DNA from 4 places in the Arthrobacter agilis genome. Region 1 is predicted to be linked to each of the others. Evidence: riboswitches for the same ligand, from Rfam matches in the RefSeq annotation. Region 1 holds a riboswitch; each other region holds the start of a gene.
What was found. A riboswitch is a leader RNA that binds a small molecule or an ion and turns the genes downstream of it on or off. The one in region 1 is predicted to bind S-adenosylmethionine.
Positions count from the first base shown of each region.

Region 1 (5,767 bases):
GTCCACAGGTGCCCATCCCCGGCGATGGCGGACGTGCACGATGTAGCGTCTGATCCATGACTCTGAGCATTCTGGTGACAGGCGCGAGCCGCGGGATCGGTGCGGCCATCGCTCATGAACTGGCTGGACGGGGACACCGTATCGCCGTCCACTCGGGACGCGACGCATCGGCAGCGGCGGCAGTCCGGCGGGATCTTCCCGGTTCGGGTCACGTGGATGTGGTCGGCGACGTGGGGGATCCGGAGGCGTGCCGGAGCATCGTGGACGGTGTGGTGCAGAACCTCGGCGGCATCGACGTGCTGGTAAACAACGCCGGCATCTTCGAGGCGCACCCCATCGCGACGACGTCCTACGAGGACTGGCAGCAGGCCTGGCGACGCACACTGGACGTGAACCTGATGGGCCCCGCGAACCTGGCATGGCTGGTGGCGCGTCACCTCCTCGATCGTCCTGCGGGCCCGGACGGTGGCCGCCTGGTCTCCGTAGGGTCTCGGGGGGCCTATCGTGGGGAGCCCGTCACTCCGGCCTATGGCGCGAGCAAGGCGGCGCTGCATGCCATGACGCAGTCGCTGGCCGTTGCGCTGGCGCCGCACGGCATCCTGGCGGCGGCAGTGGCTCCGGGTTTCGTGGAGACGGACATGGGCAGGACTGTCCTCGACGGCCCGGATGGTGACGCGGTGCGGGCGCAGAGCCCCTTCAATCGGGTGGCGACGCCGGAGGACATTGCGCAGACCGTCGCCTGGCTCGCCACGGATGCTCCGATCTGGGTCAGCGGCACTGTCGTGGATGCCAACGGTGCGTCCTACCTCCGCTAGCAGTCCCACCTGCCGGCGCAGTCTCCCGGTAGCCCTCACCCCTTGCTGACCGTGACGCTCTGTGACAGGCGCGTCTGGACGGTGATGCGGGAGGGCGCCTACGCTCGTCACCAGAATCAAGAGTTCCAACGCAAAACCCTGGTTTGTTGGACGGCAACCCTCTCGCTGTAGTGGGGTGCCCCAGGTGAGGATTCGGCCCGGGTTGAACCAGCCGGGCAAGTATGGCGCTTCCCCACGGCAGTGCCCCGACGTGAGGATCTCCCATGCCCGCAGCACCGCGCCGTATCCGCTTCAACGCTTTCGACATGAACTGCGTCGGCCACCAGTCGCCCGGTCTCTGGCGCCATCCGGAGGACCAGTCGTGGCGCTACAAGGACCTGCGCTACTGGGCAGATCTGGCGAAGACGCTCGAGAAGGGCCTGTTCGACGGCATCTTCATCGCGGATGTCCTCGGCACCTACGACGTCTACGGCGGTTCCAACGAGGCGACCCTGCGGCAGGGTACGCAGACCCCGGTCAACGACCCGTTCCTGCTCGTGTCAGCCATGGCGCTCGTCACCGAGCACCTCGGCTTCGGTGTCACCGCCGGTACCGCCTACGAGCACCCGTATCCGTTCGCCCGCAGGCTCTCCACGCTGGACCACCTCACCAACGGCAGGGTCGGCTGGAACGTGGTCACCGGCTATCTGCCCTCCGCCGCGCGCAACATGGGCAACGAGGACCAGCTCGAGCACGACGAACGCTACAACCACGCGGACGAGTACCTCGAGGTCCTCTACAAGCTGCTCGAGGGATCCTGGGAGGACGACGCCGTCGTGCGTGACCGCGAGAGCGGTGTCTTCACGGACCCGGCCAAGGTGCACGACATCAACCACGACGGCACCTACTTCACCGTCCCGGGCATCCACCTCAGCGAGCCCTCGCCGCAGCGTACTCCCGTCATCTTCCAGGCCGGGGCGTCCTCCCGCGGGATCGCCTTCGCCGCAGGCAACGCCGAGGCGGTCTTCGTGGGTGCGCCGAGCAAGGAGATCCTGAAGGACGTGGTGCGGAAGATCCGAGACGCCGTCGAGGCCGCGGGGCGCGACCGCTACTCGGTGCGGATCTACACACTGCTCACCGTCATCACGGACGAGACGGAGGAGAAGGCCCGGGCGAAGCACGCCGAATACCAGAAGTACGTCAGCTACGAGGGAGCGCTCGTGCTGGTCTCCGGCTGGTTCGGCGTGGACCTGTCCGCCTACGGCCCCGACGAACCGCTCGGCAACGTGAAGTCGAACGCCATCCACTCCGCTGTCGCCACCTTCCAGAAGGTGAACGACGACGGCGCGCCGTGGACCGTGCGGGACATCGCCGAGTGGGCCGGGATCGGTGGGCTGGGTCCGCGGATCGTCGGGTCGGGCGAGCAGGTTGCCGACGAGCTCCAGGCATGGGTGGAGGAGACCGACGTCGACGGGTTCAACCTGGCCTACGCCATCACACCCGGCTCCTTCGAGGACGTCATCACCTACGTCGTCCCGGAGCTCCAGAAGCGTGGAGCCTATCCGACGGAGTACGCCGAGGGGACGTTGCGCCAGAAGCTGTTCGGCAAGGGTGACCGGTTGCCGGAGGAGCATCGGGGCGCGAGCTTCCGCCTCCAGCCGGTCCGTCCCTGACAGGGCGGGCGTCCGGTATCCCGTCCGCTTGCGTCCGGACGGGCGCTGGGTCCACAGCTGCCGGATATGTCATGCAGCAGTCGGGAATAGGCATGCGCTGCGGGCTGAACACCTTCCCGTGGGTGGTCAGCACCCGCGACCGGGGACTAGCGTCGGAACCAAGACATCCGACGACCCGAAGGAGTTCCCATGTCACGCGTAGCCATCATCGGTGGGCACGGAAAAGTAGCGCTGCACCTCACGAAGATCCTCACGAGCCAGGGCCACCAGGTCAGTTCCATCTTCCGCAACCAGGACCATGCGTCCGACGTCGAGCAGCTGGGTGCCACCGCTGTGGTGGCGGACGTGTCCGAGCTGTCGGTCGCGCAGATGGCTGACGTCTTCCGCGGGCACGACGCCGTCGTGTGGTCTGCCGGTGCTGGAGGCAGCAGCCCCGAGGCCACGTACGCTGTGGACCGCGATGCAGCCATCCGTTCGATGGACGCCGCGCAGGAAGCCTCGGTCGGACGGTACGTCATGGTGTCCTACCTCGGCGCGAGCAAGGATCACGGTGTGCCCGAGGACAACGGATTCTTCCACTACGCGGAGGCCAAGGCTGCTGCCGACGAGCACCTGCGGAACTCCGAACTCGCCTGGACGATCCTCGGCCCCGGTGCCCTCACCACTGATCCCGGTACGGGGAAGATCGAGGTCTCGGACAAGCCGCAGCAGGACTCAGTGGCTCGCGAGGACGTTGCGCATGTTGCCGCAGTCGTCCTCGGCAACCTCGGCACGGTGGACAAGACGATCCAGTTCAACAGCGGTGAGACGCCGATCGCCGAGGCTATCGAGGCTGCTCTCTAGTCCTCCGGTCTCGATGCAGACGGCGCGGCATGATGGCGCCGTCTGCACAGCGTTGCCGGGCCCGGTGTTCCTAGTCCGGGTAGGTGTGGCCGGCGGGTTCGTCCTGTAGTTCCTGATGGACGATTCGTCCGGCCTGCCAATAGCTGTTCCGTCGGAGAGCGCCTGCCCGGCCAGGGTTCCCGGGTGCACGGAACCAGGGGATACCGTGCCGTGGTTCGACGGTCCAGGTGCCCTGGTGAATGACGTGGTGATGCCGGGTGCACAGCAGGACGCCGTTGCTGATGCTGGTTCTGCCGCCGCGGGACCAAGGGGTCATGTGGTGTGCTTCGCACCAGCTGGCGGGGATGGAGCAGTCCGGGAAGGCGCAGCCTTTGTCCCGGGCGACCAGGGCCCGGCGGAGGTGGGGTGGAAAGAGCCGTTGTGCCCGTCCGATGTCGAGGATCTGGCCGGTGCTGCCCAGAACGAGGGGGATGAGATCGGCATCGCACGCCAGTGTCCGGATGGTCCTGGCACTGACCTGCTCGCTGAAGACTCCATGGCCGGCGTGACCCGGACGGCCGGCCTGCTGAGCGACACCGGCGTGATCCGGACGGCCGGCCTGCTGAGCGACACCGGCGTGACCCGGATGACCCGCATGCTGAGTGAGGTCGGTCTGGCCGGCGCAGGGGGTGTCGCCGACATGACCGGCGCAACCGCAATGGTTGGTGCGTTGGATGTCGGCGACGAGGTCTTTGTAGTCGATGGTCACCATGACCTGGGGTCGGTGGCCGCCGGTCGCTGGGAGTCCTGTCGTGGTGAGAGCGATCTTGCAGGCGGTGACGAGGCCGTCGAGAAGCGACTGGGCCCTTGTCGGTGCAGGCGGATCACCCAAGGAACCGGCTCCGGATCCGGTACCGATGCCTGATGCGGGTCCGAGTTCGGCGCCGGCCGTTGCAGCCCGCGATCGGCCGATCCCTGCAGCACCGAGGCCACCCGGGTCACCGTGCTCGTCCGCGGCGGCATCGGGGGCGGCATCGGGGCCAGTCCTGTGGGCTCGAGAAGTGCGGGGGTTGGCCGTCGAATTCATGACGGTGGCGAGGTGTTCGTACTGCTCGTCGGTGGCGCCGATCTCCAGGACGTGTAGACCGTGGCGTCGGCCCTTGAGGAAGACGCCCTGCCGCGCGTGCAGTACTTTCTCCGAGGGTTCCTGTCCGTCCTGATCGAGCGTGGCCTCCCACCGGCGAGCGACGACCCGGAGGGTGTCCTCGTCGGACTCCGCGGCCTGCTGCGTGAGGTGGTGTTCCATCGAGTCGAACTGCTGTGGTGTCGCGAAGGATTCCACCCGCTGCAACGCCTGACAGATGATGGTCGCGGCCCGGCCGCTGATCAGGCATGCACCAGTTGCGGCGCCCAGTGCCTCCCGCCGGGGCGCCAGTACTGCTCCGGTCGGGGACATCCGGGGGAGCAGCATCTCTGCGAGCCCCAGCCGGCGTCTGGCTTCGGTCCGGCTGATGCCCAGCGTTGCGCGCAGGAAGTCCGCGCAATTGCGGAAGCCGCCGCTTGTCGGCTCGACGCACGTCGCATCGGCGAAGCCAGCTGACGCGACGCTGGACAGTGCTGCACCGGACAGGCCAGCCGATGCGGCGTCGGACGGAGCGGTACCGAACGACGCCGCACCAGCCGATGCGGTACCGGATAGAGCGACGGTGGTGGAGCTGGTGGCCGTCGATGATGACGAGTGGGATTCATGCTCCGCGGCTGCTGCGTAGTGTTCCTCTGCCAGGCGGGCGGCAATGATCTGCAACTGGTCCACGATCCGCGACGCGTGCTCGACGTCGATGATGAACTGCAACGCGTCCTGCCCGGACAGGACGCAGTCGTGTCGGCTCACGTCACGAACCACGTCCGTGAGGGCGGCGCAGGCCGGACCCGCAGGACTCGGGGTCCGTGTGAACTGCTCGATCGGGGCGATGGCCATGTCCCAATTTTATCGAACACGCGTACTATTCTCGAGGCGAGGGATCGATTGTGGAGGAACAGTCGACCCTCGTTATCCACATAGGACGCAGAGCTCCTACCCCATCGAAGTGATGCGGTGTCCCGAGCCTCCGGACGTCGGCTGACCCCGGAAGCCCGCCCGCTTCAAGCGGATCAGCCGACGCCGCAATCGTGCCTACCCAGCCATTCCGCCGCCGTCGTGCCTACTCAGCCGCCGACGCCGTCGCGTCCCTTCAGCCGACGCCGTCGCGTCCCTTCAGCCGACGCCGCCGTCGTGCGCCTTCAGCCGTCCAACCGGCCGGCCGTCATGCCTACTCAGCCGGCCCGCCGTCGTGCCCACTCAGCCGCCGCCGCCGTCGTGCCCACTCAGCTCCCCGTCGACGTCGTCCCCGGAGCATTTCCCGCCCGCCACACGAACTCCGGCACGGTCCCGTTGATCTCCCAGTCGCCGACGATCCGCGACTTGTAGATCACGGGGTT
Region 1 covers NZ_JAUSXO010000001.1:191,016-196,782, forward strand. The annotation lists gene QFZ50_RS00915 (SDR family NAD(P)-dependent oxidoreductase) at 57-815, shown strand; SAM riboswitch class IV at 930-1,043, shown strand; gene QFZ50_RS00920 (LLM class flavin-dependent oxidoreductase) at 1,079-2,467, shown strand; gene QFZ50_RS00925 (SDR family oxidoreductase) at 2,657-3,310, shown strand; gene QFZ50_RS00930 (HNH endonuclease) at 3,381-5,267, opposite strand; gene QFZ50_RS00935 (acyl-CoA dehydrogenase family protein) at 5,654-5,767, opposite strand, start outside.

Region 2 (5,767 bases), 3.5 Mb from region 1:
ACGCACCTGTGGCCCTGGATCCCGAGTGGCTCGCGCTGTTCCTCTCGGACGCGGTCCCGCTGTCCGAGGAACCGGAGCCCGACGCGCTGCTGCCGGGAGGGACGCCCGAGTCCGAGGAGCTTGTGCCCGGGGGTGGCGACGTGTCGGACCAGCTGCCGCCGGGAGGTGCACCCCTGCTGGAGGAACCTCCGGGGGATCTCCAGCGTCCGGCGCAGCTGCCCGAGGAGCTGCCGGGGGAGCTGCCCGAGCAGCCTCTCTCCGGCCACGTCCCGGAGACCGGGCCCGCCGGTCCAGCGACGCCACCCGTCGGGTCGACGCCGTCGACGCCGGTGGCTGCACCGCCGGCCGGATAGGGCGGCGGGCCGCCGGACCGGGCCGCGTACCTCCCGCTGCCGGGTCGGGGAGGCAGAGGAGCGGCGACGCCCGGTAGGTGCCGGCCGCTACGAGGTGATCTGCCGCTTCGAGGAGATGACCCCGGTGTTGAACCCGGCGAGGTTGAGCCCTCCGTGGAAGCGCGCGTGCTCGATCTTGATGCACCGGTCCATCACGACGTCCAGCCCCGCCGCCTCGGCGTCCCTCGCGACGTCCTCGTGCCAGGAGCCGAGCTGCAGCCACAGCGTCTTCGCGCCGACGGCGAGCGTCTCCTGCAGGACGGAGGGCAGGTCGTCGTGCTTGCGGAACACGTCCACGACATCGGGGACCTCGGGCAGGTCCTGCAGCGACGCGTAGGCGGGCTGCCCCAGGATCTCCTTCGCCACCGGATTCACGAAGTACAGGCGGTAGGGCGAGGAGGACTGCAGGTAGGTGGCCACGAAGTAGGAGGCCCTCGAGGGCTTGTCCGAGGCACCGACGATCGCCACGGACCGTGCGTTCCTCAGCAGGGCCAGGCGTTCGGGCGCCGACGGCCCCTCCCAGGTGCGTTCCGGTGCTGCTGTGCCGCTCATGCTCCCACTCCTACTGCCCGTGACGCCGATGCGTCGTCGTCGTCCTGTCCGGCGGCCTCCTGCGGAAGGTCCTCGAACGATGCGTCCGAGGAATGCACGGCGATCTCGAGCGCCTGGTCGAGGTCCCACAGGATGTCGTCCAGGTCCTCGAGTCCCACGGAGATGCGGACCAGGTCCTCGGGGACACCGGCGTCGGCGAGCTGCTCGGCCGAGAGCTGCTGGTGCGTCGTCGAGCCGGGGTGGATCACGAGCGTGCGGGCATCGCCGACGTTCGCCAGGTGCGAGGCGAGCTGTAGCGACTCGATGAACTTCTGGCCCGCTTTCCGCCCGCCCTTGACGCCGAAGCTGAACACCGATCCGGGGCCCTGCGGCAGGTAGGTCTTCGCGCGTTCGTGGTGCACGTGCGTGGGCAGTCCGGCGTAGTTCACGTACTCCACGCGGGAGTCGGCCTGCAGCCATTCGGCTACCGCCAGGGCGTTCTCGAGGTGCTCGTCGAGGCGCTGCGCGAGGGTCTCCACGCCCTGCAGGAGCTGGAAGGCCGACGACGGCGAGAGCGAGGGGCCGATGTCGCGGAGCTGCTCGGTGCGCAGCTTCGTCAGGAACCCGTACTCGCCGAAGTTCGCCCACCACTGGATGTTGCCGTAGGAGGGCACGGGCTCGGTCATGGTGGGGAACTTGCCGTTGCCCCAGTCGAACCGGCCGCTCTCCACGACCACGCCGCCCAGGGTGGTGCCGTGTCCGCCGATGAACTTGGTGGCGGAATGGATGACGATGTCCGCGCCGTGCTCGATGGGCCGCACGAGGTACGGCGTGCTCAGCGTGGAGTCGACGATGAACGGGACGCCGGCGTCGTGCGCCACCTTCGCCAGCCCGGCGAGGTCCGCGATCTCCCCGGAGGGGTTCGCGATGACCTCGGCGTAGACGGCCTTGGTGTTCTCCCGGATGGCGGCCGCGTAGTCCGCGGGATCGGTTCCGGGCACGAAGGTGGTCTCGATGCCGAAGCGGCGTAGCGTGACGTCGAGCTGCGTGACGGTCCCGCCGTACAGCTGCGAGGCGGCGACGATGTGGTCGCCCGCCTGGCACAGCGCCGCGAAGGTGATGAACTCGGCGCTCATGCCCGACGCCGTCGCCACCGCGCCGATCCCGCCCTCGAGGGAGGCGATGCGCTCCTCGAACGCCGCGACGGTGGGATTGCCGATGCGCGAGTAGATGTTGCCGTACTTCTGCAGGGCGAAGAGGTTGGCGGCGTCGTTGGTGTCCTTGAACACGAACGACGTCGTCTGATAGATCGGCACGGCGCGTGCGCCGTGCGTGGCGTCGGGGGTGCCGCCGGCGTGCAGGGCACGCGTGCGGAAGCCGAAGGAACGTTCTGCCATCAGATACCTGCCTTGGTGGATTGGTGAACTGTCAGGGTGGCGTCCGGATCGAAGTCGACCCCGGCTGCGCGTGCGGCGTCCGCCTCGAGCTGCCGCACAATCGGGAGGATGTCCGTGCCGAAGGCGGCGACCTCCTCCTGGAAGTGCAGGTAGCAGGTGAGGAAGAGGTTCACGCCGATCTTCTTGTACTCGACGATGCGCTCCGCGATCTGCTCGGGCGTGCCGATGAGCTGTGTCTTGAAGCCGTCGTTGTACTGGACGAGGTCCTCGAACGTGGAGTCGGCCCACATGCCCCTGCCGTCCTTCGTCGAGGCGCCGGCTTCCTGGACGGCGTCGCGGAAGCCCTCGACGGCGGGGCGGTGCGCCTTCTCGACGATCTCGCGCAGCGTGTCGCGTGCCTCCCGCTCGGAGTCACGGGCGATGACGAAACCGTTGAGTCCGTACCGCGGGGTGCGGCCGGCCTGGGCAGCGGAGGCCCGGACGCCCGCGATGTTGTCCTTGAAGCCCTCGAGGTCCTTGCCGTTCGAGAAGTACCAGTCGGCTACCCGGCCGGCGGTGGCCTGGGCCGCGGTCGAGTTGCCGCCGAAGAAGACCTCGGGGTGCGGGCGGCCGGGGACGTCCACGGGGCCGGGGCTCAGGGTGAAGTCCCGGATGTCGTAGTACTTGCCCGCCTGGCTGTAGCCCTCCTCGGTCCACAGGCCGCGCAGCACGCGGATGAACTCCTCCGTGCGGACGTAGCGTTCATCATGCTCGAGCCAGTCGAGGCCGAAGTTCACGAACTCGTCCTTCAGCCAGCCCGAGACGATGTTGACGGCGGCACGGCCGTTGGAGATGTGGTCCGCGGTGATGATGAACTTCGCCAGCACGCCCGGGTGCCACATGCCGGGATGGACCGCGGCGATGACCTTCAGCTTCTCGGTCGCGGCGAGCAGTGCGAGGGAGAACGACGTCGCCTCGTGCTGCTTGTCCGCGCCGTAGGAGGCTGCGTAGCGGGTCTGCGACAGGGCGTACTCGAACCCGGCGTCCTCGGCGATCCGGGCGAGCTTCCTGTTGTAGTCGAAGTCCCAGCCCGTCCGCTGCTCGATGGTCGAGACCACGAGGCCACCGCTCACGTTGGGCACCCAGTAGGCGAATTTCAGGGGGGTCGACAGGTCGGCGACGCTCATGGATCCTCCATCGGTCTGGCAGTAGCACCCTTCTGTCGCCGCAGGGGATGCGGAGGCCAGGGTTGCTGCGGCGTCAGTGAGCCAGATCTCTCGGCCGCTCGGGATGGTCAGATCGAGTGTGACACCGAGGCGCCGGGGAACCAAACAATGTGTCCCCGTGTGAGGGCGTCCCTCGACCGCCGCGTTCTACGTCCCGAAGACGAACCACGAGGCACAGCGCCAGATCGCGCAGCTACGGTCCGCGGGAGACCGTGCGACGGCCGATCGCCTCAGCGCCATGGTCTCCACGCTGCAGGCCGTCTGGATCCCTCCGCCGGGGGATGGTTCCCCGAGCAGGCCCTCGGCCTGATCCGGAACGCCGGCGCACCCGTCCGGCGCTGATGCGGCAGGGGTGTGTGCGGGCCCACGGAACCGCGCACACCCTGCCCGCCTAGGCTGGGGGCATGGAGAGCTGGAAGTCCGCGCAGCGTGCCCACGAGCGGAGGCTCTGGAGCACGCTGGTCTGCGTCGGACTGGCGCTGGTCCTCGCCCTGGCCAGCAGCCTCCTGGCGGCCGTGATCAGCGCGGACCCGGCGGTGGGCCCCTGGTTCTACCTCCAGCAATCGGTGCTGCTCGTCCTCAGCGTCGCAGGCACGGCGCTCGCGTTCCGCCGGCGGCGCTCGGCCCGCACGGGAGGGGCAGGGTAACCGGCGTTATGCGAATGTGACAAACCGTCCGAGCAGTGGCTATGTTCTTCTGGTGCCTCAGCCTATGTGGGGCGCTCCTGGACGGAATGCCGAGCCCTGCCGTCGTCCCGGATACGATCACCTCACGGCGGGGACGGGGGAACCACAGGTCCAGTGGACGCGCAGCAAGAGCTGACGCCGTCCTTGGGGTTAAGCCGCACCACATCGCTCACCAGTTGATGCACGCGGCCGGGTGACTCCCATCCGAACCCGACAGCTCACCCCGCAGGCATGGGAGAGGTATAAAACCATGTCACGAAACATCTCTTCGGCGCGCCACCGTGCCGTTATCGACGGCAATCTCGCGCTGCAGGGACTGTCCCGCGCCGCGAAGGCCCACGCCACCACGATCGGCCGCCCCGTCGCCATCGTCGCCGTCACGTCGGGCCTCGCGCTGAGCGTCGTCGGCACCGCCAACGCCGGTACCTACACCAGAGCAGGGCACGACGACCGCACCCGCAGCTGTGGCAGCTCCTGCCGCTCCGGCCGCAGCTCCTGCCGCTCCGGCGGCAGCTGCAACCGGCACGACCCACACCGTCGTCCCGGGTGACACCCTCGGTGCCATCTCGGCCTCGTACGGTGCGGACCTGACCGCGGTCCTCGCGGCCAACGGGCTGTCCCTGGCCTCGATCATCTTCCCGGGCGATTCCATCGCGATCCCCGCGGGTGGAGCGGTCCAGGCGCAGACGGTCTCCGTTCCCGTCGCCGTCGCTCCTGCCGCTCCCGTCGAGCAGGCAGCGGTCGTCGCACCGGCTCCTGTCGTGCAGCCGGCAGCAGCCGTCGCCCCGGCCCCGGCCGTGTCGGCAGCTCCTGACTCGGGCGTCTACCTGGCCTCGGCCGCCGTCACCCCGGCGGCCGCCCGCGGCGTCGGCGGAACCCTCCTGGCATCGGCGCAGGCGCAGCTTGCCGCCGGAGCCGTCCAGGACTGCACGGTGCTCGTGGAGAACGCGCTGCGTGCCGCCGGCATCGCCGTGGGCGATCTCGGCCCGTCGCAGTTCTTCCAGTACGGCTCGACCGTGGCGACCCCCGCCCCCGGCGACATCGTCATCACCGGCGGCCACGTGGCCATCTACGCCGGCGGTGGCCAGGTCATCAGCAGCGGGATGAACGGTTCGAACCTCACCATGCAGCACCCCCTCTCGGATCTCGCGGGAGCATCCTTCGTCCGGGTCTGATACCTGAACGAACCACACACGGGAAGCGGCGGGTGCTTGGACGGGGCGCCTGCCGCTTCCTTCTTTTAACGGGTGTTCCTCAGACCCGCGCGGCCAGGACGTCCTGGATCCCGGGGATGCACCCCTCGTTCTGCAGGGACGTGGTGTCCCCGAGCGGCGTGCCCTCGTACAGCTGGGTGAGCAGGCGGCGCATGATCTTCCCCGACCGCGTCTTCGGGACATCGGGCACCACCACCACGGCCGCGGGCCGCGCGATCGGCCCGATGGCGGCGGCCACATGCGCGCGGAGCGTCGCCGGGACGTCGATCTCCGGGTCCGCGCCCGCCGCGAGGACCACGAAGGCCGCGATGGCGTGACCCGTCAGCGGGTCCGGGACCGGGC
Region 2 covers NZ_JAUSXO010000001.1:3,666,835-3,672,601, forward strand. The annotation lists gene QFZ50_RS17325 (hypothetical protein) at 1-353, shown strand, start outside; gene QFZ50_RS17330 (CoA-binding protein) at 441-944, opposite strand; gene QFZ50_RS17335 (O-acetylhomoserine aminocarboxypropyltransferase/cysteine synthase family protein) at 941-2,320, opposite strand; gene sfnG (dimethylsulfone monooxygenase SfnG) at 2,320-3,486, opposite strand; SAM riboswitch class I at 3,491-3,596, opposite strand; gene QFZ50_RS17345 (hypothetical protein) at 3,930-4,172, shown strand; cyclic di-AMP (ydaO/yuaA leader) riboswitch at 4,250-4,458, shown strand; gene QFZ50_RS17350 (hypothetical protein) at 4,462-4,761, shown strand; gene QFZ50_RS17355 (LysM peptidoglycan-binding domain-containing protein) at 4,676-5,386, shown strand; gene acs (acetate--CoA ligase) at 5,466-5,767, opposite strand, start outside.
Region 2: linked by a shared signal. The riboswitch ahead of sfnG (dimethylsulfone monooxygenase SfnG) and the one ahead of QFZ50_RS00920 (LLM class flavin-dependent oxidoreductase) in region 1 are both predicted to bind S-adenosylmethionine.

Region 3 (5,767 bases), 520 kb from region 1:
TGCTACAGTGACTTCATTCACGGAATTGAACCGCGGTTCCAGCCGGGCCGCTACGGATGTGAACCAGGAGGAACGATGAGCGTCGTCACGAGTGTCTCCGAGTGCAGTGTCCACAACTGCTCGTTCAACCACGACGGCTGTACGGCCGTCGCCATCACGGTGTCCGGGTCCGAGGAGCACGCGTCCTGCGCCACGTTCATCGACACGTCCGTCAGCGGTGGCCTGCCGAAGATGCTGGCCCACGTCGGCGCCTGCCAGCGTGCGGAATGCTCCTTCAACCACGACCTGCTGTGCAGCGCCCCCGCCGTCAAGGTGGGCCCCGGCGCCGAGGCCGCCGACTGCCTCACCTACACCCACGCCTGATCCGGGCGGCTCTCCGCGGGCCGTCCGCGCCTCCACCGGAGGCGGGAACGAGGAAGGGACCGGACGAATCGTCCGGTCCCTTCCGCGTCGTCCGGGCCGATGCCCGACCGACTGCTAGATCTCGATGCGCCCGTCGGCCGTCTCGAACGTCACCGACATGATGCCGGGTGTGCCGTTCGGCGCGATCCACTGGACCTGGACGCCGTCGAGCGTCGCCTCGACATCCGTGCCGAGCCACTCCGTGACGCGCTCGGAGGAGCCGGCGATCGTCAGGCAGTCCAGCTTGACGGACGCGGGGCGGGCCTTGGAGGGGTGGAGGTCCTCGGTGCCGTCGTCCCAGCGGAGCAGGTAGGGGACCTGCGGGTCCGCGATCAGGCCCTTGATGCCGATCTGCTGCCAGGTCAGTTCCTGGCCGTCCGGGAACTTGCGGTTGCCGGGGACGGCGCTGCGGCCGAGGCGCTCCTCGAACGGCCCGAGGTCGTCGACGGCGACGCACCAGCCCATCCAGCCGCCGCCGGCCTCGGAGCGGGCGCGGACGGCCTGACCGAAGGGGGCCTTGTCCGACGCGGGGTGGTTGAGGACCTCGACGACCTCGAGGTACTGGCCGTTCGCCAGGGGGAAGATCATGTTGCGGGTGCCGAAGCGCGGGTGCACACCGCCCTTCACGGGCTCCATGCCGAGCCGGGCCGAGATACGGTCGGCCGTCGCGGCGAGTCCATCGGGTTCACAGGCGTAAGAGACGTGGTCCAGGCGCATGCCGACAGTGTTGCACTAAGTGATGTGCGTCTCGACTAAGGCTTGCCTTACTCCCGTTCCCGCGCCCTGTGCGCCCCTCGACGCACCTCCCGCCACCTCGACATCGCCCTCGGTTTCGCCCCCGGGATCGCCCTCGGTTCCGTCCGCCGTCCTGCCCGCCGCATCGCCCGCCGCGGGCACGCCGGGGGCACCACTTCACGCAATGTCATACGTGTTGCCGGATCCGCCCGCATGGGCTTTCATGAATGCAGGTCATGAGTGCCAGCACGAAGCCCCGGCTTGCTGGCCGGCAACCCTCCAACCGCGGTGGGGTGCCCCGGGTGAGGACCAGGTGCGGCGCCAGACCGGCGCCGCGCAAGCGCGGGCTCCTGCGGGGCCGAGGTCCCGGGGCGGCAAGTCCGCCGGCGGGGCAGCGGACGAGGAGGAGCCCTTTCGACAGGGAGCACCATGTCCAACGATTGGTCCTTTGAGACACGCCAGATCCACGCCGGCCAGGTGCCGGACGCAGCCACGGGAGCGCGTGCGCTCCCCATCTACCAGACGACGTCGTTCGTCTTCCCGAGTGCGGAGAGTGCTGCCAACCGGTTCGCACTGACGGAACTCGCCCCTATCTACACCCGCATCGGGAACCCCACCCAGGAAGCGGTGGAGACGAGGATCGCGAGCCTCGAGGGCGGCGTCGGCGCGCTGCTGCTCGCCTCGGGGCAGGCCGCGGAGACCTTCGCGGTCCTCAACATCGCGGAGGCCGGGGACCACATCGTGGCCAGCCCCAGCCTCTACGGCGGCACCTACAACCTCTTCAAGCACACCCTGAAGAAGTTCGGCATCGAGACCACCTTCGTGGAGGACCCGGACGACCTCGAGCAGTGGCGCGCCGCCGTCCGGCCGAACACGAAGCTGTTCTTCGGGGAGGTCGTGTCCAACCCGCGGCAGGACGTCCTCGACCTCGAGGGCATCAGCGCCGTCGCCCACGAGCACGGGCTGCCCCTGATCGTCGACAACACCCTCTCCACGCCCTACCTGATCCGGCCCATCGAGTGGGGCGCGGACATCGTGGTGCACTCGGCCACGAAGTACCTCGGCGGGCACGGCACCGCGATCGCCGGCGTCATCGTCGACTCGGGGAACTTCGACTTCGCGCAGTACCCGGACCGTTTCCCCGGTTTCAACACGCCCGACGAGAGCTACCACGGGCTCGTCTACGCGCGGGACCTCGGGGTCGGCGGCGCGCTCGGCGCCAACCTCGCCTACATCCTGAAGGCCCGGGTGCAGCTGCTGCGGGACCTCGGCTCCGCCGTGTCGCCCTTCAACGCCTTCCTCATCGCGCAGGGCATCGAGACCCTCAGCCTGCGCCTGGAGCGCCACGTCCAGAACGCCCAGGCGGTCGCCGAGTGGCTCGAGGGGCACGACGACGTCGAGGGCGTCGCCTATGCCGGGCTCGCCTCCAGCCCGTGGTACGAGCGCGGGCGGAAGTACGGCCCGGGCGGCACGGGGGCCATCGTCAGCTTCGACATCGCCGGGGGACTGGAGGCGGGCAAGCGCTTCGTCGACGCCCTCGAGCTGCACTCCCACGTCGCGAACGTGGGCGACGTCCGCTCGCTGGTCATCCACCCGGCGTCCACCACGCACAGCCAGCTCGGCGCGGAGGCCCAGCTCACCGCGGGGGTGCGTCCCGGCCTGGTCCGGCTGGCCGTGGGCCTCGAGAACATCAACGACATCCTCGCCGACCTCGACGCGGGCTTCCGCGCCGCCAAAGGAGCCTAGCCCTTCGTGACCGCCTACCCTGCTGCACCGCTGCACCCCGGGATCGACGGCGCTCCGTCGGGAGACGGACTCCTGCGCATCGCGTCGATCGGGCCGCTGGCCTTGGAGGCCGGGGGTGAGCTGCCCGACGTCCAGCTCGCCTTCGAGACCTGGGGCCGGCTCGACGAGGACGGCTCCAACGCCGTGCTCGTGCAGCATGCCCTGACGGGCAGCTCCCACGTGGCCCGCGGGGCCTCGGAGGAGGAGGGCTGGTGGGATTCGCTCGTGGGCCCCGGCCGCACGGTGGACACCGACCGCTACTTCGTGGTGTCCGTCAACATGGTGGGGGGCTGCTACGGGTCGACGGGCCCGGCCAGCCTCGCACCCGACGGACAGCCCTGGGGATCGCGCTTCCCGTTCGTCACGATCCGCGACTCCGTGCGCGCGGAGGCCCTCCTCGCCGACCGGCTCGGCATCGACCGCTGGCACTCGGTGCTCGGCGGGTCGATGGGCGGGGCGCGCGCCCTCGAGTGGGCCCTGATGTTCCCGCAGCGCGTGGCCCGGTGTGCCGTCATCGCCTGCACTGCCGCCAGCTCGGCCGAACAGATAGCGTTCGCCCAGGCACAGCTGCAGGCCCTCCGGCTCGACCCCGCCTATCGCGGCGGCGACTACTACGGCGGCCCGCATCCGGATGCGGGCCTCGGCATCGCCCGGCGCATCGCGCACGTCACGTACCGGTCCGAGAAGGAGCTGGACGCGCGCTTCGGCCGCGCGGAGCAGGACGGCGAGCAGACCCTGGGCGCCGTCCTGCCCGCCGACCGGGGGCGCTACCAGGTGGAGAGCTACCTCGACCACCAGGCGGAGAAACTGGTGGACCGGTTCGACGCCAACAGCTACGTCATCCTCACCGAGGCGCTCATGAGCCACGACGCGGCGCGCGGGCGCGGGAGCCTCGACGGGGCCCTGGGCACGGCTACGGCGGAGTTCTTCATCGCGGCCGTCGACAGCGACCGGCTCTACGTGCCCGAACAGTCCAGGCGCCTGGCCGCCGGCCTGCCCGGCGACGTGCCCGTCCACCTGATCTCCTCGCCGGTGGGCCACGACGCCTTCCTGACGCAGATCCACCAGCTCGATGGCAAGCTCCGCGCCGCCTTCTACCCCGGGGCGCAGCCGGCGGTTGGGTTTCCTCCCGCGGCCACCTAGGCTAGGAGCTAAGCCTGCTTACGAATGAGCGGCGGGCACGTCCGGGGCATCCGCCGCGGACCCATCGACGCGAGGAGCTGTTCGTGGAACTGAGCACCATCGGCTGGAACCAGGAAGCACGCGACAAGATCCTGCTGGACTCCGACCGCGCCCTCCAGGGCGCCGTGCGCGAGGCCGTGGAGACCATGGGCGGGAAGTCCCGCGACGAGGTCTACGAATTCCTCTTCCAGAAACTGCAGCCGCAGTTCGTGGACTTCAAGCCCGGGCCCGACCTCAGCGCGTGCGCCGACGCGGTGGCCAACGGCGAGGTCTCCCTCGACGGCTGATCGCCCGAGCCGGCCCGGGCCGGTCGGCCCGGGCTAGTCGGCGGCACCCGGCGGCATGCCCGGGCCGAAGATCGGCACGGGCTCCGGGCGCTTCGCGATGACGCCGTCGCCGGATGACTGGTGGCGCAGGCGCCGGAGCACCCACGGCACGAAGTATTCACGGGCCCAGACGAAGTCCTCGGCCCGTGCTGCTCGCCACGTCCGGGCCGGGAGGTCCTTGGGCTGCAGGGGCTCGAGCGTGTGCCGCACGGCGAGGGTGTCCAGTACCATCGCGGCGATCGTGTGGTGGCCGAGCGGCGAGAAGTGCAGGCGGTCGGAGGACCACATCTGCGGGTTCTTCAGCTGTCGCAGCGCCCACATGTCCGCGATGACCGCCTCGTGGCGTGCCGCGACGGTGCGCAGGTTCTCGTTGTAGATGGCGGTCTTCGAGCGGATGCTGCCCAGGACCGTCTCGCGGATGTCCGGCCCGGTGAACAGCACCACGGTGGCCCCGGAGCCGGTGAGGGTGGCGACGACGGCGTCGAGCTTCTCGGCGAGCACGTCGGGGTCCCCGCCGGGCCGGAGCAGGTCGTTGCCGCCGGCCGAGATGGTCACCAGGTCCGGGCGGAGCGCCAGGGCGGGCTCCACCTGCTGGTCGATGATCTGCTGCAGCAGGCGCCCACGGACCGCGAGGTTCGCGTAGGCGAAATCGTTCTGGCCCCGGGCCAGCTCCTCCGCGACCCGGTCGGCCCAGCCGCGGTTGCCGCCGATGCTCTCCGGGTTCGGGTCGCCGATACCCTCCGTGAAGGAGTCCCCGAGGGCCGCGTAGCGGTGCCAGGGGTGCGGCTCCGAGTGGAGGGCGGGATCGACGGTCGGCCCGTTCGGGATGGGGTCGTTCGCCTTCGGCAGGGGTGTCTCCGCGCTGGGTGTGCTCACCGGTTCATTCTTGCAACTGCCGGGTGAGGTGCGCCAACGCGGTGCGCCGACGCAGGGTGCGCGTGCAGCACGCCGACCGGGCCCCGGCAGGTGCGTGCCAGAATGGAAACCATGACTGACACCGCCCGCGGCGACGCTGCGACCCCCCTCGACTCCTGGGCTCCGGTGGTCCTGTGGTCGAAGCCCGAGGACGAGCGCCGGGGCACGCCCCTGCTCGTCCTGTTCCACGGCTACATGGCCGACGAGGCGGACCTGATGGGCCTCACCGACCACCTCCCGGCCGAGTTCACTGTGGCATCGGTCCGCGCGCCCCTGCCGGCCGGACCCGGGTTCTCCTGGTTCCCGCTGGAGCGGGACGCCGACTACTCGGTGGAGCACGTGGTGGAGAGCGTCACCGCCGTCTCCGCCTGGCTGGACGGCGTCCGCGGGGTCCACTCCAGCGTCAGCATCCTCGGCTTCTC
Region 3 covers NZ_JAUSXO010000001.1:709,389-715,155, forward strand. The annotation lists gene QFZ50_RS03060 (DUF1540 domain-containing protein) at 76-363, shown strand; gene QFZ50_RS03065 (VOC family protein) at 478-1,119, opposite strand; SAM riboswitch class IV at 1,370-1,486, shown strand; gene QFZ50_RS03070 (bifunctional o-acetylhomoserine/o-acetylserine sulfhydrylase) at 1,567-2,883, shown strand; gene metX (homoserine O-acetyltransferase MetX) at 2,890-4,065, shown strand; gene QFZ50_RS03080 (hypothetical protein) at 4,149-4,391, shown strand; gene QFZ50_RS03085 (SGNH/GDSL hydrolase family protein) at 4,425-5,258, opposite strand; gene QFZ50_RS03090 (alpha/beta hydrolase) at 5,418-5,767, shown strand, end outside.
Region 3: linked by a shared signal. The riboswitch ahead of QFZ50_RS03070 (bifunctional o-acetylhomoserine/o-acetylserine sulfhydrylase) and the one ahead of QFZ50_RS00920 (LLM class flavin-dependent oxidoreductase) in region 1 are both predicted to bind S-adenosylmethionine.

Region 4 (5,767 bases), 2.6 Mb from region 1:
GCGATGGCCCAGGCGCGGATCCCGCTGGTGGGGAAGCTGTTCGTCTCCCCCGGTGTCCTGATCGCCCTGCTCGTCGTCGTCGTCGCGTTCTACATCCTGCACCAGACGCGCTTCGGCCGGACCGTGTACGCCATCGGCGGCGGGGAGTCCTCGGCGATGCTCATGGGCCTCGCCGTCCCGCGCACCAAGATCCTCGTGTACGGGATCAGCGGGGTGTGCTCCTCGATCGCCGGCATCCTGTTCTCCTTCTACAGCCTCTCCGGGTACAGCCTTGCGGGCACGGGGCTGGAGCTGGACGCGATCGCCGCGGTCGTGGTGGGAGGCACGCTGCTCACCGGAGGGTACGGCTACGTGCTCGGTTCCCTCACCGGGGTGCTCGTCCTCGGCATCGTCCAGACGTTCATCTCCTACGAGGGCACGCTGAGCTCCTGGTGGACGCGCATCGTGATCGGCGCCCTGCTCCTCGCCTTCATCCTGCTGCAGAAGCTGTTCAGCCGGAAGGTGAGACTCGCCTGAGGTCGCGGTGCCGCCCGCTACGCTGGGGGCCATGACCGTTCTCGTGTTCCTCGACCCAGGCCATGACGACGGACGGGTGGCCGACGCGTCGCAGCCGCAGCTGATGGCGACCGATCTCGGTGCCACCCGCGGCGACGGCGTCTTCGAGTCGATGCTGGCCGTCGACGGCACCCCCCGCAAGGAGCAGGCGCACCTGGCGAGGCTCGCGTCGTCGGCCGCCGCCCTCGACCTGGCCGTGCCCGGCGCCGACGCCTGGGGCCGGGCGGTCCGCACGGCCCTGCGCGAGTTCGCGGCGGCCGAGCCCGACAGGACCAGCGCCGTCGTGAAGCTCGTCGCCACGCGCGGCGTCGAGGGGGCGGGGCGGGCGACGGCGTGGGTGCAGGTGGCTCCGGTCCCGGCGGCGACGCTGGCGCAGCGCGCGGCGGGCCTGCGGGTCCTCCTCCTCGAACGCGGGTACGACAGCACCGTGGCGCAGCGCGCGCCCTGGCTGCTCATGGGAGCCAAGACCCTCTCCTACGCCGTGAACATGGCCGCGATCCGCCACGCGAAGGCCGCCGGCGCCGACGACGTCATCTTCACCTCCTCCGACGGCAAGGTCCTCGAAGGGCCCACGTCCACCGTGCTGCTCGCCCGCGAGCGCGACGGGCGGAAGACGCTCGTCACGCCGCAGCTCGAGAGCGGCATCCTGGCCGGCACGTCGCAGGCGGCGCTCTTCGCTGCGGCGAAGGGGCAGGGCTGGGAGCTCGGCTACGGACCGCTCGAACCGCACCACCTCTTCGAGGCCGACGCCGTGTGGCTCATCTCGAGCATCCGGCTCCTCGCGCCCGTCCTCTCCCTCGACGGGCAGGAGCTCCGCACCTCCGCCGCCCTGACCGCCGAACTCACCGACCTCGTGGACCGTTTCGTGTAATTTCCGCCACATCGCGCGCCCTGATGCGCGGAATTCCGCGTCAAGGGGCGGATCGGCCGCCGTCCCGTTTTGACCCGGCGCTCCGTGCTGCCCTAGCGTTTTGCTCAAATCAAGAGTTCCAGCCCTCAGGCCCTGGCCGGCTGGACAGCAACCCTCTCCCGTAGTGGGGTGCTCCAGGTGAAGATTCGGCCGCCGGGTCCAGTCCCCCGGTAGGCAAGTACGGCGTCGTGCGGTCCTGTCCCGGTGTGTCGTCCGGGGCCGCCCGCCACAGACGCGCACAGCCCAGAACAGCGAGCATGTCACCCAGCAGCCAGCAGTCCCCTCCCGCCGGTCTCCGGCGTCGCCCAGCACCCCACCCCGTGGGCCCGCATCCGGGCCCGCCAGCACGAAGGACACCATGAACCTCTCCCGCAAGGTCCTCGCGGCCCTCGCCGTCCCCCTGCTCGCCCTCACCGTCTCCTGCGGCAGCAGCAGCAGCAGCGAACCCACCGAGACCACCGACGCCCTGGCCGGCAGCGACCAGCAGTCGCTCGACCAGTACACGACCGAGACCACCACCCCGATCGAGGAGATCGACACGGCGGGCCTCGGCCTGATCACCGACGGCACGCTGCGTGTCGGCACGCTCTCGGACGCCCCGCCGAACATCTTCCTGAAGGACGGCGTCTTCACCGGCTACGACAACGAACTGCTGCGCGCCATCGGTGACAAGCTGGGCCTCGAGGTGGAGTTCGCCTCCACCGACTTCTCGGCGCTCCTCGCCCAGGTGCAGAACAAGCAGTACGACGTCGGATCCTCCTCGATCTCCACGACGGAGGCCCGCCGCGAGAACGTCGGCTTCACCAACGGCTACGACTTCGGCTACATGGCCGTCGTCGCGAAGACCGACTCCGCCGTCACCGGCTTCGACTCCCTGTCCGAGAGCACGCGCATCGGCGTGGTCCAGGGCACCGTCCAGGACGACTACGTCACCAACACCCTGGGCCTCGAACCCGTACGATTCCCGGACTACAACACCGTCTACGCCAACGTGAAGAACGGGCAGGTGGACGCCTGGGTGGCACCGTCGCAGCAGGCCACCGGCCAGGTGAAGGAGGGCGACGACACCACGATCGCCGAGACCATCATCAACACCGAGAACTTCACCGCGTACGCCGTGAACAGCGAGAACCAGCCGCTCATCGATGCCCTGAACGCGGGTCTCGACGCCGTGATCGCCGACGGCACGTGGACCGAGCTCACCCAGGAGTGGTACCCGGACCGCGAGATGCCCACCGACTGGAAGCCCGGCAGCAAAGCCGTGGACGTAAAGTAGCGGTCCCTGCATGGACGCCCTGGAACAACTCGGAAAGACCTTCTTCGACTGGGAGGCGATGGTCGCCGTCCTGCCGGACCTCCTGACCGTCGGACTCCCGAACACGCTCATGCTCGCCCTGGCCTCGGGGATCATCGGAACGATCGTCGGCATGATCCTCGCGATCATGGGGATCTCCCGCAACCGGGTGCTCCGCTGGATCGCGCGTATCTACACGGACATCTTCCGCGGGCTCCCCGCCGTCGTGATCATCTTGCTCATCGGTCTGGGACTGGGTCCGATCCTCCGGCAGCTCACGGGCAGCACCAGTCCGTACCCGCTGGGCATCCTCGCCCTCTCGCTGATCGCTTCGGCGTACATCGGCGAGATCTTCCGCTCCGGCATCCAGAGCGTGGAGAAGGGACAGCTGGAGGCCTCGCGCGCCCTGGGCTTCAGCTACAGCGCGTCCATGCAGCTCGTGGTGGTCCCCCAGGGCGTGCGGCGCGTGCTGCCCGCCCTGGTGAACCAGTTCATCTCGCTCATCAAGGAGTCCTCTCTGGTCTACTTCATCGGCCTCGTGGCCAGTGAGCGCGAGCTCTTCCGGGTCGGCAACGACGCGGCGAGCAACACCGGCAACCTGTCACCGCTCATCGCGGCCGGGCTGTTCTACCTGTGCCTGACCATCCCGCTGACCCACCTCGTGAACTTCATCGACAACCGGCTCCGCGTGGGCAAGAAGCAGAAACCCGAACCGGACGAACTGGCCGCGAAGATCGGTGAAGGAGCGAAGGCGTGAAGATCCAGGAATCCGGGACCCTGACGGGTCAGAACCTGCACCTGTCCTTCGGGTCCAACCACGTGCTGCGCGGCATCGACCTGCACGTGGACCAGGGCACGACGGCGTCCGTCATCGGCCCGTCCGGGTCGGGGAAGTCCACGCTGCTGCGCGTGCTGAACCGCCTGATCGAACCCGACCAGGGGGACATCCTGCTCGATGGCCGGTCCGTGCTCAAGGACAACCCGGACGAGCTGCGCCGGCGTATCGGCATGGTGTTCCAGCAGTTCAATCTCTTCCCGCACAAGACGGTGCTGGACAACGTCTCCCTGGCGCTGCGCAAGCTCCGGAGGATGTCCGCCGACGAGGCCCGGGAGAAGGCCCTCGCGCAACTGGACCTCGTGGGACTGAAGCACAAGGCCGACGCCCGGCCGGGCAACCTCTCCGGCGGGCAGCAGCAGCGCGTCGCGATCGCCCGGGCCCTGGCGATGGACCCCGAGGTGATGTTCTTCGACGAGGCGACCTCGGCCCTGGACCCGGAACTCGTGAAGGGCGTCCTCGCGCTCATGGCGGACCTCGCGGCCGGGGGCATGACCATGGTCGTCGTCACGCACGAGATGGGTTTCTCGCGCAACGTCTCGGACACCGTGACGTTCATGGACGGCGGGGTGGTCGTGGAGACCGGCCCTCCGGCCGCCGTCTTCGACGACCCGCAGACGCCGCGCCTGAAGTCGTTCCTCTCGGACGTGCTCTAGGTACCGCGTCGGTTCCAGTGTCCTGACGGGGGTCCGCTTCGGCGGGCCCCCGTTCCGTTTCCCGCAGCGCCGGAGCGGTCAGGACAGCAGGAAGTCCCACGACCCGGCCAGGACGGCGGCCGTCACGGCGCCCGCGGCGACGAGCAGCCCGACGGCGGCGACGACGGCGTCGAGGGGCGAGAAGGTGCTCTCCCGCGCCCAGGTGCGGGTGCCGCCGCCGAAGCCCCGGGCCTCCATCGCCGTCGCGAGGCGGGTGGCCCGGCGGATGGCCTGCACGATCAGCCCGAAGGACTGCCCCAGCAGGTTGCGGGTGCGGGCGACGACGGAACCGTCCGAGCCGATGCCGCGCGCGTGCCGCGCGAGCCCCAGCATCTCCCACTGCTCCACCAGCAGCCCCACGAGCCGCAGCGACGCGAGCGCTCCGAGCACGAAGCGGTGCGGCAGGTGCAGCTTCTGCGCGAGGGCGTCGGCGAGATCCGTGGGGTCCGTGGTGAGCAGGACGAAGATGCCCGGCAGCGCGAGTGCCAGCCCCCTCAGCCCCACGGCGATGCCGTCGGCCACGGACCCCTCGGTGAACAGGAACGGCCCGACGTCGAGCAGAACCGCGCCGCTCTTCTCCGCGAGGAGCGCCGTGCCGTAGGCGCCGACCACCGCGGCGACGAGAAGGGGCCAGATCCGCCGGACGAGGCCCCGGACGCTGATGCCCAGCAGGGGCATGAGCACGAGCTCGCAGCCCAGGACCACCGCCGCGCTGACCCAGTCGATGCTCGCCATGAGTGCCAGCGTGATGACGGTGGCGGCGAAGAGCTTGGACACCGGGTTGGCCCGCAGGAGCGTCCTGCCGGTGAGGACCGGGGTCAGGTAGTCGCTGCTCATCGGGACACCAGCCGTCCCGCCCCGCCGGAGATGTGCAGGGTGGCACCGCCGAGGGCCGCGATGAAGTCGGCGTCGTGGGTGACCGACAGGACGGCCACGCCGTCCCGGATCAGCTCGCGCAGGAGGGTGACGAGTTCGGCCCAGGTCAGGGCGTCCTGGCCGAACGTCGGCTCGTCGAGGATGAGCACGCGCGGGGCCGTGGCGAGCATCGTCGCCACGGACAGGCGCCGCTTCTCCCCGCCGGAGAGGGTGAACGGATTGGCCTGCAGCAGGTGCGTGAGGCGCAGCCGCTCGGCCACGGTGCCGATGCGCGTCGGATCGGCGGTGCCGGCCTGGCGGGGTCCGAAGGCGAGCTCGTCGGCCACGGTCGCGGTGAGGAACTGGTGTTCCGGCTCCTGGAAGACGGTGCCGATGCGCTGGACGAGCTGGGCGGAGCGCCAGCGGAACGGGTCTCCACCGGCGGTTCCCGCCAGGGTCGGCGAGGCCTCGAGGTGTCCTGCGCGCGGTCGCAGCAGGCCGCCGAGCGTCAGGGCGGCCGTCGACTTCCCCGCGCCGTTGGGGCCCGTGATGCTCAGGGCCTCACCGGACCGCACCTGCACGTCGAGGTCGTCGACGGCGACCGGGCCGCGCCGGGTCCGCGC
Region 4 covers NZ_JAUSXO010000001.1:2,834,550-2,840,316, forward strand. The annotation lists gene yjfF (galactofuranose ABC transporter, permease protein YjfF) at 1-516, shown strand, start outside; gene QFZ50_RS13185 (aminodeoxychorismate lyase) at 548-1,426, shown strand; SAM riboswitch class IV at 1,534-1,652, shown strand; gene QFZ50_RS13190 (ABC transporter substrate-binding protein) at 1,824-2,741, shown strand; gene QFZ50_RS13195 (amino acid ABC transporter permease) at 2,752-3,516, shown strand; gene QFZ50_RS13200 (amino acid ABC transporter ATP-binding protein) at 3,513-4,250, shown strand; gene QFZ50_RS13205 (energy-coupling factor transporter transmembrane component T family protein) at 4,329-5,126, opposite strand; gene QFZ50_RS13210 (ABC transporter ATP-binding protein) at 5,123-5,767, opposite strand, start outside.
Region 4: linked by a shared signal. The riboswitch ahead of QFZ50_RS13190 (ABC transporter substrate-binding protein) and the one ahead of QFZ50_RS00920 (LLM class flavin-dependent oxidoreductase) in region 1 are both predicted to bind S-adenosylmethionine.